Linked DNA regions of Chlorobaculum tepidum TLS. The protein of the gene in region 1 interacts with the protein of each later gene in a pairwise test. Links are inferred from orthologs where the notes say so. Each region holds a gene or a part of one and is shown in the gene's direction. Other genes may lie near its edges.

Region 1 (3,250 bases):
ACGGCGATCTATCCGACACCGACCATCGGCATGATCGGTCTGCTCGACAATATCGACAATCTGGTGGAATCGACCTTCCGAAAGGCGGGCGACGCCATCGTGCTGCTCGGCGCTCCGGAACTCTCGCTCGACGGCTCGGAGTACCTCGTGATGCAATACGGCACGCCGGGCACAGACTCTCCCGCTGTCGATCTGAACCATGAGAAAAACCTTCAGGAACTGCTCGTCACGCTCGCCTCAAAGAAGCTCATCAACTCTGCGCACGACGTTTCAGATGGTGGTCTTGCGGTCACGCTTGCCGAAAAGTCGATCATGAACCGCGAGCGGATGCTCGGCTTCGAGGTCGATCTCGAATGCTCCTGCAAGGAGGGCACGGCCATCCAGAAGCAGCTCTTCTCTGAGGCGCAGGGGCGCGTAGTGATCTCGGTCGATCCCGGCAGGGTCGGGGCGGTCATCGAAGAGGCCGACCGCCTGAACATACCAGGACGTGTTATCGGCAAGGTGACGCCAGAGGGCGCAAGCATCGCCGTAAACGGCAAGCCTGTGGCGGAGTTTATGATTGACGAACTGCTGCACGCTTACGGGCATGCGCTTGAATCGGCGTTGCATCTCGAAGAATTGTAAAAGAGACAAAAAATGAATCCGGTATTAACGGCGCGGGAAATGAGCCTTGCAGATCGGGCGGCCATCGAGGAGCTGCGCACCGGGGAAACCCGGCTGATGGAGCTTGCCGGGCGCGAAACCGTGAGGATGATCGCCGAGCGGTTCGAGAGCGGGCGAAGCCTCGACGGGCTTTCGGCGTTCGTCGTCTGCGGCAAGGGCAACAACGGCGGCGACGGCTTCGTCGTGGCGCGCCACCTCCTGAACAAAGGCGCGCGGGTCGATGTGCTGCTCGTCTGGCCGGAGGATGATCTGGCCGGAGTAAACCTCGAAGGGCTGCACATCCTCAAGGCATACCGGCGCTACAACGAGGGCCTCAGAATTTTTGCCGGCATTGACGAGGCTCGCACAGCTGTTGGGGCAACCGAATACCAGGTCGTCGTGGACGCCATTTTCGGTACCGGCATCAGGATCGATCCTGACAACCCGCAACTTCCGGAACCGGCAAAATCGGCCATCGAACTCATCAATTTTGTCAACACCCACTCTAAAGCCGTTACGGTGGCAGTCGATATTCCCTCTGGACTCGACGCAACGAACGGACGTTGCGCCAATCCCTGCGTCAAGGCGGACATGACCGTCACCATGGCCTTCCTCAAGACCGGATTTTTTCAGAATTCTGGCCCATCGCTCTGCGGAGAGATTCAGACCGCAGAAATCTCGATACCGGAGTTCCTGGTTGAACCAACCTCCTGCCTGCTGGTGGACGAAACCTTCGCGGCGGAAAGCTATCTGTTGCGCGACCCGTCGAGCGCCAAGCATCTGAACGGGAAGGTACTGCTCGTCACCGGCTCGGCTGATGGCGGCGGCTCGATGCTCGGCGCAGCCCTGCTCGCGTCCCGCGCGGCCGTCAAAACCGGGGCAGGTTACGTCTGCTGCTCGCTGCCGGACGGCCAGGCATCGGTGATGCACAGCTTCGCCCCAGAAGTCGTGGTGATCGGGCGAGATATGATTTCCATCATCGAAAAGGCGAAATGGGCTGATGCGATTGTTATCGGCTGCGGCCTGGGGCGCAGCGAAGAGGCGCAGGAGCTGGTCGAAACACTGCTCTGCACACCCGAGATCGCTAGCAAAAAGCTGGTGCTTGACGCCGACGCACTCTACGCCATCGCCGAGCGAAATCTGTTCAACAGAGTAACCGCCCTCGAAGACGCTGTGCTAACGCCACACGCGGGCGAATGCAGCCGGTTGTCCGGCCTGTCGGTCGAGGACATCATGCTCTCACCGATCGACACGGCGCGGATGCTCGCCGAGGAGTGGAACGCCAACCTGCTCCTCAAAGGCACACCGACCTTCGTCGCTGCGCCGTCGGGCATGGTGCTTATCTCGAACAGCGGCACCGAAGCGCTTGCTTCGGCAGGCACGGGCGACGTACTCTCCGGCATGATCGGCGCGCTGGCCGCAAAAGGCCTCGACACCCACGAAGCCGCAGCCGCAGCCGCTTGGCTGCACGGCAGAGCCGGAGATCTCGCATCGAACGTTTCAAGCCTTGTATCATCAGTGGATGTGCTACAGGCCATCCCCCAGGCTGTACTGGAGTTGTTCGAAAGCGAGGAGTAACGGCACAAAAGATAAAAGCAAAAAGGGAGCGAGTGCTCCCTTTTTGCTTTATGCCTTTGCCGACAAAATCTGCAAACGCTCACGACCCGGCGTTATTCTTCAAAAAGCGTTTGATATTTCTCGCGGCCTGACGGATTCGCTCTTCGTTCTCGATCATCGCCACACGAACATACTCATCGCCATAAGTGCCGAAGCCAATACCGGGGCTGACCGCAACCTTGCCTTCGATGAGCAGCTTTTTACTGAATTCGAGGCTGCCCATGGCGCGCATCTGTTCGGGAATTCTCGCCCAAACGAACATCGATGCCTTCGGAGAAACAATATCCCAACCTGCATTGGCGAAGCTTGAAATGAGCACGTCACGCCGTTTGCGATACACCTCCCTGATCTCCCGGACGCAGCTCTGGTCTCCGGTGAGCGCGATCGTCGCGGCAACCTGGATCGGCGTGAAGGTGCCATAATCGAGCCAGCTCTTGATTTTTTCGAGAGCACCGACAAGCTTGGCGTTACCGACCATGAAGCCCATGCGCCAGCCGGCCATGTTGTAGGTCTTTGAAAGCGTGTAGCTTTCGACAGCCACATCTTTCGCCCCCGACACCTGGAGGATAGAGGGAGTCACATAACCGTCGAAGGTAATCTCGGCATAGGCAATGTCACTGATAATGTAAAATCGCTCTCTGCGCGCCAGCTCGACCAGACGCTCGTAAAACGGGAGCTCAACCGTAGCCGTCGTCGGGTTGTTCGGGAAGTTGACCACGAGATACTTCGGCTTGGGCGACGATTCGCGAAGAGCGGTTTCGACATTATGAAAAAAGGCCTCCTCGTCGAGCGTGTAGTCCTCGTTCATCTCCAGCTTCATGCGATGCACGTTGCCGCCAGCGAGAATGAACGCCTGCGAGTGAATAGGATAGCAGGGATCGGGTACAATGGCCAGATCGCCCGGATTAGTGATCGCCTGCACCAGATGAACGTAGCCCTCTTTCGAACCCATCGTTACCACCACCTCGCGGTCGAGATCGAGATCGACATT
Region 2 (3,157 bases), 370 kb from region 1 along the record:
GAGATAGAGCGGTTCGCCAGCGCTGCCTGGTTCCTTGACACGGTCGAGCACCGCGATACTCTTCACGCTCGATGGTAGCGATGCGATGAAGGTTGCAACGTCGAATGGCCTGAAAAGGCGTACCTTGACCAGACCGACCTTTTCGCCGTGGTTGTTGAGGTATTCGACAGTTTCGAGAGCGGTCTCGGCACCTGACCCCATCATGATGATGATACGGTCGGCATCCGGAGCGCCGTAGTACTGGTAAAGTTTATAGCTGCGCCCAGTCAGTTTGGCGAACTGGTCCATCGCCTTCTGGGTGATTGACGGGCAGGCCTCATAATATTTGTTGACGCTCTCGCGTGCCTGGAAATAGACGTCCGGATTCTGCGAGGTACCGCGGATGATCGGTGCATCAGGCGACATGCGGCGCATGCGGTGTGCGAAGACCAGCTCGTCGTTGATCATCGAGCGAATCTGTTCGTCCGAGAGCACCTCGATTTTCGAGATTTCGTGCGACGTGCGGAAGCCGTCGAAGAAGTGCAGGAATGGCACGCGCGATTCGAGCGTTGCGGCCTGCGAAATCAGCGCCATGTCCATTACCTCCTGTACCGAACAGGAAGCGAGCAGCGCGAAGCCGGTGCCCCTGACCGACATCACGTCACCGTGGTCGCAGAATATCGAGAGCGCCTGCGCGGCCAGCGAACGGGCTGACACGTGAATCACGCAGGGGGTCAGTTCACCGGCGATCTTGTACATGTTCGGGATCATCAGTAAGAGACCCTGAGAGGCCGTGAAGGTGGTCGTCAGCGCGCCGGTCTGCAACGCGCCGTGAACGGCGGCGGCGGCACCGGCTTCGCTCTGCATCTCATTGACGAGTGGCACGGTACCCCAGATATTTTTTACATCGACAGCGGCCCATGCGTCGGAGTACTCTCCCATCGGAGATGCCGGGGTAATCGGGTATATCGAGATGACTTCATTAGTGCGATAGGCGACATGAGCAAGAGCTTCATTCCCCTCCATTGTCTTGAATGTCCGGGTCATACGATCAAAAACTGGATTATGATTGTTGGGACTGCGCGAATCTCGATGGGTACAACTGCGAAGCAACGGGAAACGTTACGTTCGCAGGTGAGAAAAAGCTTCGAGTGAGCTTCCAAAGATAGGGAAAAAAACTAATATAGTTTCAATCGTGAGTACTATTTATAGCCTTTGCTCGCTGATACGTATTTTTTGCATCTGACGAGCGGTCGGAACGCATTTCCAGCAAACCAAACTTTCCTGATTTTTGAACAGAAAAGATCACGCCGAAATACCGGCTCAAAAACCTCGTGAGCAGGTCGTCTATGGCCGCAACGCTGTCATCGAGCTGTTGCAGTCGAAACCTGAGAGCGTCGAGAAGATATACCTCCAGTTCAATACCTCCCATCCCAAGCTCAAGGAGATTGTTATCACGGCCCGCAGGCTCAGGATTCCTTGCGGCAAAGCGCGTATGGAGAAGCTCACGCTTCTTTCCGGTACCGCCAAGAACCAGGGGGTCTGTGCTCTTCTGACCAGCGTAACCTTTTACACGCTCAACGAGGTGCTCGCCGCGCCGCGCAACAGTTCGCCGCTCTTGGTGATTTTGCAGGGGCTCGAAGACCCGCATAACGTTGGGGCGATTATCCGCACCGCCGAGGCCGTGGCCGCCGATGCAGTCATCATGATCGAGGGCAAGGGGGCGCCGATCAGCGCCACAGTGCACAAAGCCTCGGCGGGTGCGCTGTCGCACATGCGCGTCTGCAAGGTCAAAAGCGTGGTTAAGGCGCTTGACCTGTTGCGCGAACGCGGATTCAGCATCGTAGCCGCCGACATGGAGGCCGAGCATAACCACACCGACATCGACTGGAAGCGCCCGACGGTGCTTGTCATGGGCGCAGAGGGCAGCGGTCTTGGCTCTGAAACCCGCAATCGCTGCGACCAGATCGTGCGAATCCCTATGGCTGGTTGCGTCGAATCGCTCAACGTCAGCGTGGCTGCGGGCGTGATGCTCTACGAAGCGATGCGGCAGCGCCTGGGTTGAAGAGAAGAGCCGTCTGATTCGGTCGATCTTTTCTTCTCCTGAAAAAATGTTATTTTAAAGTTCATTTGTATTCCTTCCTCAATTGCATAGCAACCTAAATCGCGTTCTGCCATGAACATCCCTGACAATCTCCGCTATACCAAAGATCACGAATGGATCAAGCTGCTTGAAGATGGCCTGACCGCTCTGGTCGGCATCACCGACTTTGCGCAGTCCGAGCTTGGCGACATCGTGTTCGTCGAAACCAAACCGGTTGGAACAAAGGTTGCTGCGCACGGTACGTTTGGAACCGTTGAGGCGGTCAAAACGGTTGCCGATCTGTTCGCTCCTGCGGCTGGCGAAATTGTCGAGGTCAATGCTGGACTCGACGATGCGGCGATTGTTAACTCCGATCCCTACAACGAGGGCTGGATTGTCAAGATGAAGCTCGATAATCCTGCCGATGTCGAGGCACTACTCTCTCCGGCGGACTACAGCGCCCTGATCGGTGAGTAAGATTTTCAACTGAATTTCAATACGCAACCATGCCTTTCATTGTCAATACCGACGCCGAGCGGGCCGAGATGCTGCGCGAAATCGGCGTCGAGAATTTTGAGGCGCTGATCGCGGACATTCCCGAAGAGATTCGCCTCAAAAAGGCGCTCGACCTCTTTCCCGCCATGGGCGAGCCTGAGGTGAAGAGTCTGCTCGAAAAGATGGCCTCAGGCAACGCCGCCACCTGTGACCACGTGAGCTTCCTCGGTGCGGGGGCTTACGACCATTTCATTCCTTCGGCGGTCAAGACCATTGCCTCCCGGAGCGAGTTCTACACCGCCTACACGCCTTACCAGGCCGAGGTGTCGCAGGGTACCCTGCAGGCGATCTACGAATACCAGAGCGTGATGTGCCGTCTCTACGGCATGGATGTGGCCAACGCCTCGATGTACGACGGCGCGAGCGCGCTTGCCGAAGCAGCGCTGATTGCCCTGAACGTTACCGGGCGCAACGGCATCGTGGTGGCGGGCAAGCTGCATCCCTACACCAGTCAGGTGCTTGAAACCTATCTCGAGGCCGCCGGAGACCGGTCTATCGTGCAGAACGGTCTCGAGAACGGCATCGGCAGCGTCGAGGCGC

Evidence for each region.
Region 2: the proteins of AYT24_RS05615 (region 1) and rlmB interact in binary tests that used the Escherichia coli proteins (3 or more experiments, as listed by UniProt). The link is inferred for Chlorobaculum tepidum TLS from one-to-one orthologs.

The regions. Positions count from the first base shown.
Region 1 is NC_002932.3:1,166,514-1,169,763, forward strand. Bases 1-2,928 are described here. They hold AYT24_RS05615 (bifunctional ADP-dependent NAD(P)H-hydrate dehydratase/NAD(P)H-hydrate epimerase), read left to right. Parts: upstream 1-636; coding sequence 637-2,220; downstream 2,221-2,928. Other genes in these bases: purL (phosphoribosylformylglycinamidine synthase subunit PurL), read left to right, coding at 1-624; AYT24_RS05620 (LL-diaminopimelate aminotransferase), read right to left, coding at 2,300-2,928. Outside these bases: more of AYT24_RS05620, read right to left, coding at 2,929-3,250. UniProt on the Escherichia coli protein: Bifunctional enzyme that catalyzes the epimerization of the S- and R-forms of NAD(P)HX and the dehydration of the S-form of NAD(P)HX at the expense of ADP, which is converted to AMP.
Region 2 is NC_002932.3:1,532,301-1,535,457, reverse strand. The notes cover bases 323-3,157. They hold rlmB (23S rRNA (guanosine(2251)-2'-O)-methyltransferase RlmB), read left to right. Parts: upstream 323-1,270; coding sequence 1,271-2,044; downstream 2,045-3,157. Other genes in these bases: gcvPA (aminomethyl-transferring glycine dehydrogenase subunit GcvPA), read left to right, coding at 2,569-3,157; gcvH (glycine cleavage system protein GcvH), read left to right, coding at 2,156-2,539; nifJ (pyruvate:ferredoxin (flavodoxin) oxidoreductase), read right to left, coding at 323-1,026. Also shown: more of nifJ, read right to left, coding at 1-322. UniProt on the Escherichia coli protein: Specifically methylates the ribose of guanosine 2251 in 23S rRNA.